3 regions of the Chlorogloeopsis sp. ULAP01 genome follow, and region 1 is predicted to be linked to each of the others. Evidence: predicted binding sites of a transcription regulator. Region 1 holds the regulator's gene; each other region holds the start of a gene.

The links. Region 1 encodes NtcA, which controls nitrogen genes in cyanobacteria. Its sites were predicted from a motif close to TNTGTANNNNNNNNTACANA; they were not measured.
Region 2: a site for NtcA is predicted at 1,703-1,722, ahead of rpe (ribulose-phosphate 3-epimerase). Genes of this name have one in related genera too.
Region 3: a site for NtcA is predicted at 1,921-1,940, ahead of gifA (glutamine synthetase inactivation factor IF7A). Genes of this name have one in related genera too.

What each region holds. Positions count from the first base shown of each region.
Region 1 covers NZ_JAUDRH010000013.1:92,366-97,616, forward strand. Annotated here, with positions in the region: gene QUB80_RS23965 (pre-16S rRNA-processing nuclease YqgF) at 328-777, opposite strand; gene QUB80_RS23970 (DUF3084 family protein) at 1,084-2,577, opposite strand; gene ntcA (global nitrogen regulator NtcA) at 2,713-3,384, opposite strand; gene fabI (enoyl-ACP reductase FabI) at 3,878-4,654, shown strand; gene hisB (imidazoleglycerol-phosphate dehydratase HisB) at 4,849-5,251, shown strand, end outside.
Region 2 covers NZ_JAUDRH010000022.1:61,925-67,175, reverse strand. Annotated here, with positions in the region: gene hpsJ-A (HpsJ-like protein, cyanoexosortase A-associated) at 1-723, shown strand; gene rpe (ribulose-phosphate 3-epimerase) at 969-1,676, opposite strand; gene QUB80_RS32820 (S8 family serine peptidase) at 2,012-3,604, shown strand; gene QUB80_RS32815 (serpin family protein) at 3,872-5,203, shown strand; gene QUB80_RS32810 (AI-2E family transporter) at 5,214-5,251, opposite strand, start outside.
Region 3 covers NZ_JAUDRH010000015.1:45,251-50,501, forward strand. Annotated here, with positions in the region: gene QUB80_RS26160 (FAD-dependent oxidoreductase) at 1-425, shown strand, start outside; gene QUB80_RS26165 (ferritin-like domain-containing protein) at 620-1,519, opposite strand; gene gifA (glutamine synthetase inactivation factor IF7A) at 2,004-2,204, shown strand; gene glnA (type I glutamate--ammonia ligase) at 2,509-3,924, opposite strand; gene apcB (allophycocyanin subunit beta) at 4,301-4,810, shown strand.

The DNA.
Region 1 (5,251 bases):
AGTTCCTTATTTCAAAATACAACAAGCTATAGAGAAATATTGTCAGGAAATACTTAGGTTGAACTTCCGTTAGTGATAGAATCTCTCTACCTCTCGCTCACCCCTACGGTGTACACAATGCTACCCCACAGGCATTTGATCCCCCCTAACCCCCCTTAAAAAGGGAGGAACTTAAATCAAAGTCTTCCTTTTTCTCTTTCCCAGGCTGGCAGCCCAGGAAAGCATTGATTGAGGCTCTGCCTCTTCTTCATGAAGCAGAGCCTCAAAGTTTTCATTACCATGCAGAGCATAGTAATGAGAAAAATTTCATAATTCATCATTCAGCATTCATAATTCATTTACGGATTCTGTCAGTCGATTTAGATATCTTTCGATCAAGAGAATGGCAACAATGTCATCTATAGGTCGTGGTGGTGTGCGCATACCTTTTGGTAGGAGCTTTGTCAGTCCTTGTGGTGGGTACATTTGCCAATAGCGATCGCGTCCTTCTAAACTGGTATAGCGTTCGTCTACTAAAACTATCTTCACTTGCTCTGACAATTTCTGTTGCAGTTGCTGTTTCCACCTTTTAGCTGTGGTTTGATCACCCATTACTATTAACGAGATTGGATATTTTTGTCGTAATTTATCAATGGTGGCAATGGCATGATCTGAAGATACGACTTGGTGATAATGAAGTTGTCGATCTAGTCCCATCACCGCTAAACCACACTTATCTTTACCTGGATCAAAGCCTAAAACGACTGGTTGCGTTGGTATAAATTCATTAGAATTCATATTAAATACTATTAAATACTTTTAATATTTAGAGATTGGATAGTGGTTAGTAGGTAGAAGTAAACAACTACCTATGAACTACTAACTTTTGTACTGGCAGATTTCGTTGATTATCTTATTGTTCTTCTAAACTAGCTCCTAGTAACTACTAACTACTATACAGGCGGGTTTTGCTGATGAATTTTCGGTTCAAACCGAGAAATTATCTTCTAAACCCGCACGCCAGTTGCTACAACGCGCTTAACCCGCAAGGACGCACTGGCTCCCCTACCAACTACTAACAAAATCATTCATATATTTTCAATTTTAGGTACTAAAAATAACTTGCCCATTTTTAATTGCCACTAATTTAACTTTTAGTGGCCCGGCTGTGTAAGTATCTTCTGCTGCAATAGCTTTAATATCTAATGGTTGATCATATTGTCGCAATTGAGCTACAAAGCGAATGAAAGTACCATCTATTTGAATATTTTCTAAAATTCCAGCATTACGAGCGCGAAATTGGGAAGCAGAAATCAAAAGTTCTAAACGCTGCCTCAATTGATAGGAGGTCATGGTTTTAGGATCGGCACTAGTTGTGGCTAATACCTCGCCTCCTGAAAAAACAACTTGATTTATTGCTGCATCAGCAAAAAATTCTACCGGTTTTTCTCCCCTAACGTAGTTACCTGCCGAGAAAACTCGCACTACGTATTCTCGTCCATCTTGAATCTGCTTGCCTAATTGCTCAATTTGTTCCTCGGTAACGCGCAAGATTTGCACATTTGGGGCAGGATTTAGATTCGGCTCGGTTAATTCAATGCTGGCATTACGATTAGCTTCTTGTAACAGCTGGATTACTGCTTGACGCACTGCTGATGGTTGCTGAACACGAACTACCCCAGCAGCAAGAACTTGCCCGCGAAACAAAGCTAGTTTTCCTAAACGAAGGTCACGATAAGACTGATAATATTTCTCTAGTCTTGCGACTTCCTGTTCAAGATCTTGCTGTTGCGCTTCCAAATCTTTCAAGCGAGCTTCTCTTTGAACAATAATCTTTTCCCGTGCCGTAATTTCTAAATTGCGCTTTTGAATGATGTTATCTAAACTAGCTATTTTGCGATCGCGTGCTTCAATCGCTTCTTGCCGCTTGGCAAGTTCTTGATCGCGTTTATCAATTGCCGCCTGAGCTTCAGCGAGTGCCTTTCTCGCTTCTTCGTACAATCTTTGACGCTCTGCCTTAAGTAATTTAATTTCTGCTAGTTGTTTGTTTCTTTCTGCATAAACACTTTGCAATTGAGTTTTAGCTTGTTGATATTGTGTTGCAACTTGGCCTAATTGTTTTTGGGTACGTTGGAGTTCCTCTTGAGTTTGTGCTTGTTGCTTGATTGTGCGGTTGAGTTGAGCTTGTGTTTGCTGCTGCTTGGCATTTGCTGACTGTAAGGATTTATTTATTTCCTGTAAGTCCTGTTGTGCCTTTGATTGCTCAATTCTTGCTTGCTCTAGCTCGGTTTTGGTAGTATCTAGCTGCTTAGTTGTATTTTCTAGCTGTACGCGTTTGCGTCTGAGATCTTTTTGAATATCTTCTAGTTCAAAAACTCCCTTGCGCAATCCTTCATCAGCTAAAAATAAAATTCCCAGGGTTGATGCGGAAATGCCCAACCCTGTGAGAATTGTCACTAAAACAGCTGTATTTTTGGGTCTGAGATTGAACAGTGAAAGCCGCTTCTTGCCAACCCGTGTGCCAATACGATCGCCTACGGTGGCAATTACGCCTCCCAAAATTAAAATTGCAATGATGAGGATGTACCCGGTGGCCATCAGTTAATGATTTAGCGAAGAAATCCCTCCAGATACAGCCTACTACTTCCAGCGATTGTCTGTGGGAGATTGGAAATGAGCAATAGCTGACATTACTTAACTAGTTAACCTGCTCACTCCAGTCTCCAAGCGCTTTTAGGTGAATTGCCGACTTAAGGTAACAGGCTTATGGACAGTAATTTTTTTCTTGTGTATGGAAATCATTTTCTTTTCGCGCAAGTCACCCAGCAATCTAGTGACAGTAACGCGGGTAGAGCCAATTGCTTCAGCGATCGCCTGATGAGATAGCTTCAAATCAATCGTGATTCCATCGGCACAAGGAATGCCAAAATCGCGACAAAGAATTAATAAAAAACTGATTAACCTTGAACCCATATCTCGGTGAGCAAGTGTTTCAATCATCATTTCTGTCTGAAGAATACGTGATGAAAGGCCTCGCAGCATTAACATCGACAATTCAGGATTTTCCTTTAATGCTTGTTCCACCTGTTCAATTGGTGCTGAGAGCAATTCCGCAGGTGTAAAAGCAACTGCATGATAAAAGCGATCGGACTTGTTTCCAGTCAGTAAGGACAAAACTCCAAAAACACTATTTTCCCGCAGCAGCGCAACGGTGATTTCTTCTCCTGCCTCGTACACCCTGGAGAGTTTTACTGCACCTTTTAAAAGAAAATAAACTCGTTCAGCAGGATCACCGGGGAAAAAGATCGTTTTATTGCGCTCAAACGTTTCCACAACTGGTGGAAACGCTCCAGTCGCCATCTGACGAAAAACATTTGCTAGGGCTTTATCTTGTGTCACGATCATTTACCTTCCCCTATCCCAATGCCGGAAAAAAACTAAAGATGGATTTCCTAAGAATACACCCGAAAAATCAAGAAAACATTGTTAACCTTTTTGTTCTTTCCTATACTTATCCTTTTTATCTCATAAATATTGTTCAAATCATACAAAATTTCTACTATTAGTAGCTAGTACTTTTTGAACTACATTTACCCTAATTGTAAAAAGTAGGTTTTTTTAAGAAAAAAATAAGATACATTGAAAATCTCTTAAGGATGAAGCTGTGTTTTTGTGGTATTAAACACTAGCTATAATCTCGGCAGAAAAAGTAAGCACGAGTGATTTTCCGGAGTGTCTAGACGATGCTTGGTACTAACACTAAGCATCTTAATCTCTTAAAATCCCACTTTCTTCAAGCATTGAGAGTGATAAATAAAGCAAATCTTATCGACAACAAATACCAAGCAGGCTCAGATTCTTGTATGCTCCTAATGAAACATCGTGCTAAAGAATTTATATGTTGGATCTAACTGGAAAAAATGCCTTGGTTACAGGCATTGCTAATAACCGCTCGATTGCCTGGGGTATCGCTCAACAACTACACAAAGCGGGAGCAAACCTCGGTATTACCTATTTGCCGGATGACAAGGGCAAAATGGAGAAAAAGGTAGCAGAACTAGTAGAACCTCTCAACCCTAGTCTGTTTCTACCCTGTAACGTCCAAAATGAAGAGCAAGTCAAGTCTACTTTTGAGACGATTCACCAGAAGTGGGGCAACCTAGATATTGTGATCCATTGCTTGGCATTTGCTAACAAAGATGATTTAAGCGGAGACTTTAGCCAAACTTCTCGTACAGGCTTCCAAACAGCTTTAGATGTTAGTACATATTCTTTAGTGCAACTGGCAGGTGCAGCTAAATCTTTAATGACACAAGGAGGAAGCATTGTTACTCTTTCTTATTTGGGTGCTATCAGAGCAATCCCAAACTATAACGTTATGGGAGTTGCAAAAGCTGGTTTAGAAGCTAGCGTGCGTTATCTTGCGGCAGAATTAGGTCCCTCTCAAATTCGGGTTAATGCTATTTCTGCCGGGCCGATTCGTACTTTGGCTTCCAGTGCAGTTGGCGGTATTTTAGATATGATTCATCATGTAGAAAAGGTGGCTCCATTACGACGCACTGTCACTCAAATCGAAGTGGGTAATACAGCAGCGTTCTTATGTAGTGACTTAGCCAGTGGAATTACTGGACAAGTCCTGTATGTGGATGCAGGATATGAAATTATGGGAATGTAATGGGGACTGGGGACAAAGAAGAGGACAAGGGGAAGGGGAGACAAGGAGACAAGGAGCAAGAATGTCAATCACAATTCTCCTTGTCGACGGACACTTTCCTCAACGGAGGGAACCTTTGCACGGAAGTGTCCTCCCCGTGTCTTCTTTACCCGATCCCCAATCCCCAATCCCCGATCCCCAATTCCTAAATATCTATGCAAATCAGCGATCGCCAAATTCTCTCAAATATACAATCTCCGCGTATTGCCTCTTTACGCCGCACTACGGGGGAAACAGATGTACAAGTCACGATTAATCTGGATGGCACAGGGGTTTGTAATGCTGCTACTGGTGTTCCGTTTTTGGATCATATGTTGCACCAAATTGCCTCCCACGGTTTAATTGATTTGGATATTCAAGCTACGGGTGATTTACACATTGATGACCACCATACGAACGAAGATGTGGGGATCACTCTGGGACAAGCAATTAGCAAAGCATTAGGCGATCGTAAGGGCATAGTCCGTTTTGGTCATTTTCTCGCACCTCTGGACGAAGCATTAATTCAAGTGGCACTAGATTTTTCCGGACGTCCTCACCTCAGCTATGGTTTAGAAA
Region 2 (5,251 bases), on a different contig from region 1:
ATGACTAAATCCATTAGTGATAAATTCATTCCCGTGCTAAATGAGCTACAAGACTTTGCCTATAAACAGGCAGACTCCATGAATATTTTACGAGTACTTGGCTATGGATTATTACTATTAGCTTTGTTCGACATCATAGAGATGTTTATACCACCAAGCTTTATGAATCCTGTTTGGGAATTTCAAACTTTTGGTACACTTGTTGAACGAGTACCTGTACCTTTGATTGGATTAGTGTTGGTATTTTTTGGAGAGACATATTCACGCAACAAATGGGAATTTCGGATTTTGAGATTCCTGTCTTGGCTCACTTTATTGTTTACAGTATGTTTTTTCTTAATGGTTCCTTTAGGAGTCATTAATACCGTCCGGCTCAATAACGCAAGTACTACTCAAATAAATGCTGTTTCACAACAACAAATTGCTCAAGCAGAACAAGTAGAAAAGCAACTAAGTCAAGCTTCACCAGAACAGATTAATAATTTTTTAAAAAGCCAAGGCCGCTCATTAAAAAGTCAAAATCCTGAAGAAGTAAAAAGTAAAATCTTATCAGAACTTTCTAAAGCTAAAGAACAAGTCCAGATTCAAGCACAAGCTAATTTGTCTTCTCAAAGAATGAAATTGATTAAGAGTTCTGTGAAATGGAATTTGGGAGCCTTAGTTTCTGCCGCTTTGTTTATTAGTCTTTGGAAAGCAACTCATTGGGCAAGGGTTTACAAGTAGAAGTCAACTATGCTGGAGGCAGAAGGTAGGAATTAGGAAAAGGGGACAAACAACCAGATACGGAAGGCGAGTAAATGTGAGTCATGTTCCTTCTCCCTATCTCCCCCTCTCCTTGTCCTCTTCTGTACGCAGTTCACGAGGGCTACTTAGAAGGTTATTGGTATGATTGGAAAAAAAGGGCAATCTGTCAAAGCGATCGCCCTTTTTCTTTACTATTGAGATTGAAAATTATTTTAGTACTTGATTTACACCTTTGCTAATTCTGGTGTTGGACGCTTGCTGTTGCGAATGGCTGTAATCGCCTCAGCATAATCCTTAGCATTAAATACCGCAGAACCAGCTACGATCGCGTTTGCTCCAGCTTCTAAAACTTGCCAGGTATTGTTAGCTTTCAGCCCGCCATCTACTTCAATCCAAGGATCTAAACCGCGTTCATCACACATCTGACGTAACTTGCGGATTTTGGGAACCACTCCTGGAATAAAGCTTTGTCCACCAAAACCAGGGTTGACACTCATAATCAATATCAAATCGCAAAGCTCCAGCACGTACTCAATTAAATCCAGAGGTGTGGATGGGTTGAGAACGACACCGGCTTGCTTACCAAGTTCTTTAATTTGACCGAGAGTGCGGTGTAGGTGTGGTGAAGCATTATGCTCGCAATGTACGGAGATAATATCTGCACCAGCTTTCGCAAAGTCCGCAACATACTTTTCTGGCTCCACAATCATTAAGTGGACATCCAGTGGCTTTTTCGTAACCGGACGAACCGCCTCCACTACCAGAGGACCTATCGTAATATTAGGTACGAAACGACCGTCCATTACATCAACATGAATCCAATCGGCTCCGGCTTCATCTACAGCGCGTACTTCGTCTCCGAGGCGACTAAAATCCGCTGATAGGATAGATGGAGCAATCACAATATGCTTTTTAGATAGCGTTTCGGTCATGGCTAGTGGGTATTTAAGCGTCCTTTTCTGTAAGTATTGTAACAAAAGTTTAGCAAACTCTTACATCTCTAGATGCTGCTCTTCGGAAGAAGAGGACAGAGGGATAAGGAGACAAGGGGAGTAATAGACAACCAACTACTGTACGGGCGGGTTTTATTAGTAATCTCTCAAAATAACGAAATATCTAAAATAAACCCGCACGGCAGTCGCTACAACGCGCTTAACCCGACGCCAGGTGCTACAAGTCGGCAGAGCCGCCCAACGCACTGGCTCCGCAAAGCGCTGCCTCCCCTACTAACAAATGACCAATGACCATTAACAGTTGACTTTTGACTATGGTGAAAAAACTAACTTGGATTGTTTGGGGATTGAGTGCTTCTTGCTTGGGTATGCCAGTAGTTGCTCTGACTCTAGAAACTTCCCTTGGTACTAACGGCATTGATGCTTTGAGGCTAGGCAAACCTCCCTATAATTTGACTGGTCGCAAGATTGCCATTGGTCAAGTCGAGATAGGGCGTCCGGGAATGTTTGGGGTAGACAAAGCCGTCTCCAAAAATCGCTCTGTAAGCATAGCGGGTGTTTTTTTACGCAATAGCCCTGCCAAATCGAATAACAGTGTTGATCCGCACGCTTATAATGTCGCTGGCGTTATGGTCAGTACAGATAAAGCATTTCCAGGGGTTGCTCCAGGAGCACGATTGTACTCATCTGCTGTAGGTTCTACTAAGATGGGTCAGCCAGAGGAGTGCTTATCTGCACAGCATATTGCTCTACAAAATAGTGGCGATATTCGTGCCATTAACTTCAGCTTTGGCGAACCATTAAATCGTGACCCGCGTCCAGAGGCAGTTTTGGATGGCAACGCCTTACTAACCCAATGTGTTGACTGGTCTACTCGTGTTCATAATGTTTTGTACATGATCGCAGGCAACCAAGGAAAGGGAGGAATTCCTATCCCTACTGATAATTTTAATGGAGTTAACGTGGCTTTTTCCTCTCGTCGGGGAGGAATTTTTAATAAGGTAGACGTTTCTAACTTAGTTGCGACAAGCGAGGCAATGGAAGAGCGGCTAGCTGGCAAAGAAATTAATTTAGGCCCACGTCGCACCATTGCTTTAGTGGCTCCTGGCAATAACATACCCATGCTGAATCCAGATGGCAAAGTGAATAAAGTCACGGGTACAAGTTTTGCTGCACCTCATGTTACAGGTACAATTGCCTTGCTACAAGAATTTGGCGATCGCCAAGTGCGGACAAAACAACAAAATTGGAGTATCTCTTCTCGCCAACATGAAGTGATGAAAGCTGTATTGCTGAACTCAACAGATAAAATTCTAGATAGCGGTGATGGCTTGCGTTTGGGAATGACTCGCACACTAGTTGATAAACAAAATAGAGACTGGCTAGCTTCTGATGGCTACAAAGACCCGAAAATACCTTTAGACGCCCAAATGGGAACAGGGCATTTAAATGCCTTTCGTGCTTACCAGCAATTTAGTGCCGGTCAGTGGAACCCATCTCAAGCGGTGTCGGCTATTGGTTGGGACTATAATACTGTAAATACTGGGGGATCTGTGGAATATACATTAGCAAAGCCTTTACCACAAAACAGTTTTGTTGCCATCACCTTGGCTTGGGACAGATTGGTAGAACTAAACGATAAAAATAAAAATGGTTTATATGATGCGGGTGAAGATTTTCGCGATCGCGGCTTGAACAATCTTGACATTCATCTTGTCAAAGCTGATGCCAAAGATTTAGATACTGGTACTGTTTGTTCTTCCATCAGCGAAGTCGATAGCGTCGAGCATATATTCTGTCCTGTACCTGCTCAAGGTAACTATCGAATCCGTGTTCAGTTCCGCAAACAAGTAAATACAGCCACTCAATCTTATGCCTTAGCATGGTGGACTGTACCGAAGAAATAGGGAATGGGGATTGGGAGAAGAGGACAAGGGGACAAGGAGACAAGGAGACAAGGAGAAAGATTTTCCCCTTCCCCATCTCCCCCTCTCCCCCTCCTCTTCCTAGCCCCTAAGAATATTGTTGCCAAAACTGTAACCAATAAATGACCACGCCTTCTTAAATGCCATAGTCAACTAAAGGTTGAAGTATGAAGTATGCGATTAGCCCTACGAATACTCTTCATCCTTTTTTAGTCAAAAGCGTAGGTTTTGGCATCAGGTGCGGTAATCATGAAGCAAAAATTGAGTAGTGACTGGGAAAAGTTCCTGCAAAGACGTTACGCTGTACGCTTGGGCAGACGCTACGTTATGGCTGCTGCTAGCGTGATGCTGATGGGCGTAATCGGATGTTCTCAAGTCAGTGATAGTACTAGCGTTTTTGCTCAATCTCGCCCTCCTCACTCAGAATCTCCCATGCCTGCAAAATCTGTCTTACCTAATACTAAACTCACTACTGCTAATACTAAGTTTGGTTTTAAACTTTTTTCAAGAATTCTAGAACAAGAGGGTGACAAGAACGTTTTTGTTTCGCCTGCTAGTATAGCGATCGCTTTAGATATGACATACAACGGTGCTAGTGGCAGCACGCAACAAGCAATGGCCAAAGCACTTGAGTTAGAAGGATTGACATTGTCAGAAATTAATTCTTCTAACGCAGCCTTAAAGGCGCTTCTAGAAAATTCCGATACTCAAGTTCAACTCAATATTGCTAACTCCCTTTGGGCAAATCAAGATGCTAGCTTTAAACCTGAGTTTCTACAAAGAACTCAAGAATTTTATCAAGCTAAAGTAACTAATGTAAATTTTCAAGATGCGGGCGCACCTGGCATTATTAATAACTGGGTTAATGAAAATACTCGCGGTAAAATTAACAAGATAGTTGAAAGATTAGAACCAGACCAGGTACTTTTTTTAATCAATGCTATATATTTTAAGGGTAAATGGACTAATGAATTCGACAAAAACCAGACAGCCCAACACCCTTTTTATTTAACATCCGGCAAGCAGAAACAACACCCGATGATGTCACAAAAGGGTAAATATAAATATTACGAAAATGAACAATTGCAGGCAGTTAGCTTGCCCTATGGACAGAATAGTAACATTAGCTTATATGTTTTCCTGCCAAAACAAAATTATACCCTTAAATCTTTATATCAAAACTTGAATGCTGATAACTGGGAAAAATGGATGTCTCAGTTTACCAAGCGGGAAGGTTTTATTCGTTTACCCCGCTTCAAAACAGATTATGAAATCACACTCAATAATGCCCTTAAAGCCTTAGGTATGGGAGAGGCTTTTAGCAATCAAGCAGATTTTTCTAATATGGGGAAAAATTTCGCTATCAGTGAAGTTAAACATAAAACTTTTGTGGAAGTCAATGAAGAAGGTACAGAAGCTGCTGCCACCACTTCTGTAGGAATAGTAGCAACCTCCATGCCTTTAGATGAACCGTTCCGGATGATTGTTGACCGTCCTTTTTTGTGTGCAATTCGCGACAATCAAACAGGAAGTGTTTTATTTATTGGTTCAATAGTAGATCCGCAAATAGCTAATAGCTAACAGCTATCAACTAAGCAGTTGGAGGAGACGCTTCTGGTGTAGCTGGTG
Region 3 (5,251 bases), on a different contig from region 1:
ATTTACCTGTAAGAGTCTTGCAGGAAGCTTTACTACGAGATCGGCGATCGCCCGCAGCAATTATTCCATTATTTAACTTATCACCTCTTCATCCTCAGTGGTTGCAATGGCAACTACATTACCTAGACAACCCAGAGACTTATCCAGTGAGTGGCAATTGTCCTGATTCATTACCTGCTCAGTACTTTCAAGAAAAATACTCTAACTCTTTTAGCGGAATTTTACACAAATTGGCTCCGCAAGATTACAGATTTACTATTACTACGCCAGCCCCATATCAAGGGCAAACTTGGCAGCTTGTAACTTTGCGATCGCCTATAAATGAGCAATTACAAAATAGTCTCCACAACCAACAAACGCTTAAAATATACGGACGTTTAAATCAAGCAGGTAACTGGTTGCTAGTAGAAAATATTAATTGCTAAACAAATATTTCAGGATCTAGGTTAATTACGATTTGATTGAAAAATGAAAAAGACGCAGAGAATTTCTCCGCGTCAGCCCTTATTGAGTAGTCCACCACACAAATTATTAGAGGCTGTAGAACCCCGAATTTTCAAACAAGTCAGGGTTCTGAGCACCTGTGAACTGTCAAAAGAATATATTAGTTCTGCCTGTTTTAAGCAGTTGTTTTCTCACGGTTGTAGTCCTTAGGCTTTAAGCCATTCAAAAACATTGGCACAAACTTTTCGATAAAAGCTTGTGGATCTCGCTGCCAAACTCTTTGTGCTACTTCAATTCTGGTGAACTGTAACTCAGGAGCTAGCAAAGTTTTGGGTAAGCGCTCTATTAGGTATTGAGGGCGCTGCCAAAGCGGCATTGTATTTGCTACTTCTACTAAATTAGCTAGTCGTCGAAGTTCTGCCCCCAGCGTGATATCCATGCCGGCTTCAAATGCTGCTTGTTCAATCGCAGTATATTTACGCTTGGCTTGTTCGACTTTTTGTCGATGTTCTGGACTTTTGTCTGCCAGCTGCCCTAACAAACGATTGCCCCAGCGAACATGTCCTGCCTCCTCTGGCAAAATTTTTTCTATGGTTTCGCGAATCTTAATATTTTCTTCTGTCTGCGGCCCCTGCTTGAGAGCATAAATGTGGGCAGAGAAATATTCACAACCGCGTTTTTCTGTGACGTTAATGGCAGCAAGGGCAGAAATTACAAAATCGTCACGGTCTTTGGCTGGATCTTTTTGTTCGTGATCAAGCAGCCGTTCAAATTCATCTATGTATGAATTTCCCGGAGGATTACCAACATTGGCTCCTAATTCAACCAATACATCAGTTAACCACATAGCATGACGAGCTTCGTCACTAATGTGGTGAGACAAGTCTCGTACCAGTTCAACTGGCTTGCCGTCGAGTTTTTCAATTAATTCTGTGAGATCTTTGCAACTGCGTTGTTCGCTATAACGATAACGGTTGAGGGTGATGAGATGGAGTTCGCGATCGCCGATCACTCCTTTCAAAATGTCCCTCGCACTCAAAGCGTTCTGAAATTTCCGTGGATAAGCAACAGTCATCTGCTTTTATGAAGTTTTGTAAAACTTATTTCTAATGTTAACGTAGGAAAAAATTAATTTCTCAAATCTCAGCTTAATATTTTGTGACAAACTTGATAGTAGATTTTCTATGCTGACAAGCTTCTTGAATTCAGCTTAATAAAAATATCAGAGATAGAAATAATATAATTTTGATTTACTTTTATTTACCTACATTTAATATTTTTTACTGATAAATCATTCACCTTAAGAAGGATTTATATCCTAAGTGAAACGAATCTCAAGAGGGATGTTATTCATTATTTGCTTTTAGGCAAAATGGGAAGATTTTCAATGATTTTAATTAGGCTATCAACCCCCACTATTCCATTCGTGCTGGCTCGCAATCATATACAATATTAATTTTTGTTAAAATGTATCAATCCGTAACAACTGATACAGAATTGATTTGATAGATTATTGATAGAGGAAAAAATATACTAGAACAGCAGGGAGAAGTTAGATTATGTCTACTCAAGAAAGAGCTCGTGCTTTAATGATGCGTCATTATCAACTGATTAAAAATCGTCAACAGTCGATGTTAGAACGCACAGGCGAAGAAATCGGTCTTCCTGGAGAAGTATCCCATTACTGGAATCCGATTCAAGGGAAAATAGATCCTAATGCTCGGATGACTTATGATCGCAGCAACGCGGCTATGAGCTAGATAGTCAGAGTTTGATAGTTGGGAGTTGAAAGGTGGTAGTTGTTATGAACAACCAACGACCAACAAATAAAAAGCCAAAAAAGCCACCCTTAGTGGGTGGCTAAATTTATGCATTGATTGGGACTAGTTTTGCCGTCAGCGTTAAAATGTTAGTTTCTAGTAAGCTATCGCATTGTTTTGAGGTGTTCGTAGTAAGCGATGCACACGCTCATGGACTAAAGTCCTTACTACGAAATTAATACAACCATCGTAATTAATGCGATGAACTACTAGCCTCTAGTCCCTAGTCCCTAGCCCCTTCCAATTAACAGTCGTAATAAAGAGAAAATTCATAGGGATGGGGACGTAACCGCATGGGGTTAACTTCATTATCTAGCTTGTAAGAAATCCAAGTTTCAATGAAGTCTTCTGTAAATACGCCTGGTTCAGTCAAGAAGGCATGATCGTTCTCTAGCGCTTCTAATGCCAATTCTAGAGAACCAGGAGTAGAAGGAACTTTCGCCAGTTCTTCTGGGGAGAGTTCATAAATGTTTTTATCCAAAGGTTCGCCAGGCTCGATTTTGTTCTTGATACCATCTAAGCCAGCACAGAGCATGGCAGCAAATGCCAAGTAAGGGTTAGATGTAGCATCAGGACAACGGAATTCTAAGCGCTTGGCTTTGGGGTTAGTGCCAGACAGAGGGATACGAATCGAAGCAGAACGGTTACCTTGGGAGTAAGCCAAGTTTACTGGTGCTTCGTAACCAGGCACGAGGCGCTTGTAGGAGTTGGTGGTAGGGTTGGTAATCGCCAACAATGCAGGTGCGTGTTTGAGAATACCACCGATGTAGTACAGTGCGGTTTCGCTCAAGCCAGCATATTTATCGCCTGCAAATAAAGGTTGCCCGTCTTTCCAAATGGATTGGTGGGTGTGCATCCCAGAACCATTGTCTTGGAAGACTGGTTTGGGCATAAAGGTAACGGTTCTACCATATTTACTAGCTACATTCTTGATGACGTATTTGTATGTCATCAACCAATCAGCTGCTTCGATTAATTTACCAAAGCGGAAACCCAATTCACACTGCCCACCAGTTGCTACTTCGTGGTGGTGCTTTTCAATTGGTACTCCACAGTTTGCCATCGTCAGCAGCATTTCCGTCCGCATATCTTGCAGAGTATCAGTTGGAGCAACTGGGAAGTAACCCTCTTTATAACGTGGTTTGTAACCCAAGTTAGGGCCTTCTGCTTTACCGGAATTCCAACGACCTTCTACTGAGTCTACATGGTAGTAGCCTTCGTGAGAGTTTTGATCAAAGCGGACATCGTCAAAGATGAAAAATTCCGCTTCCGGGCCGAAAAACGCTGTGTCACCAACACCTGTAGAAACCAGATAGTCTATCGCTTTCTGGGCAATGACGCGGGGACAACGACTGTACCACTCCCCTGTACGGGGTTCTTTGATGCTGCAAATAATGCTGAGAGTCGGTTCCTGCATGAAAGGGTCGATCCAGGCAGTGTTTGGATCGAGAACCATTGCCATATCTGATTCGTTGATGGCTTTCCAACCCCGAATGCTGGAACCGTCAAAAGGTACACCGTCTGTAAAGCTACTTTCATCGATTTGGTTGTGGAACACTGTCAGGTGCTGCCAAATACCTGGCATATCGATGAATTTCAGATCAATCATCTGAATATTTTTGTCCCGAATTTGTTTCAGGACTTCTTGTGGGGTTGTCATGGCTACTCCTTCTCTACCGTTTTAGTACCGTTTTAGTACAGTAAACCACAATGTTAATGCACGCTGACCCTATTCGGATAAACCCAAATCTAGAGACACCCTGCAATATCCTAAGGAGATAAAATAGGTGCATTTTGTATTATTTGTTACGGTTTTGAAGTTTACAGCTTATATTAACCTTTGCTAACCAACTCTACAAAACTTGACAGTTCATCTCATAGGGACAACTTTGGCTTAGAATCCTTAATTAGCGCATACATTGTTTTTGTGCCTGGGTTTCTTAAAAAAAATATTTATTGGCACAAAAATTAGCAGCTTACTAAAAACAGTCAAATAAATATCAAACCATAGATAGGAAAGATTGGGAGAAAAAGGAATGCGGGACGCAGTCACAAGCTTAATTAAGAATTATGACGTTGCTGGGCGCTATTTTGACCGGAATGCGATCGACAGCCTCAAATCTTATTTTGAAAGTGGCACGAAGCGCGTGCAAGCAGCAGGAGCTATCAATTCTAATGCCTCAGCAATTGTCAAGCAGGCTGGTTCTCAATTATTTGAAGAACAGCCAGAGTTGATTCGTCCTGGCGGCAATGCCTACACTACTCGTCGGTATGCAGCTTGTTTGCGCGATATGGACTACTACTTGCGCTATGCTACCTATGCGATCGTAGCTGGTAGTATGGATGTGCTAGATGAGCGAGTATTGCAAGGTTTGCGGGAAACCTACAATTCTCTGGGGGTTCCCATTGGCCCTACAGTCCGTGGTATTCAGATTATGAAGGATATTGCGAAGGAGCAAGCACAAGCGGCTGGTATTGCTGATACTAGCTTTGTAGACGAGCCATTTGACTATATGACTAGAGAATTGAGCGAGCAGGATATTTAGTGCAAGAAGGCAGGAGGCAGAGGGCAAAAGGCAAAAGGCAAGAGAACGCAAGTTTTAATGCTTAATATAATCTGCTTTTTATCTAGTTCTTTCTGTCACTTTGCAGTAGTCAATTCCAGATCTAAAAAAATTGATCTATCGCACTTTGGCTTGATTGACAAGGTGCGTTTACTTTTTTTTAATACTAAAAATTAATTACTTCATTCCTATAGGACTTATATTTTGTATTTGATTTTATTTTTGAAATATGTGGTAGGGTGTGCCAGCGAAGCGTAACACACGCTCTAAATGCTTCGGTGCGTTAGGACTGAGTCCTTAACACACCCTACATAATACTTCCTTCTGCCACGCCAGTCGCACTCGACGCGCTTAAGCCGACGCCAGTTAAGCTCATCCCCCAGACTTCAGTCGGGGGGATGAAAGCGGGCCGAAGTGAATTGG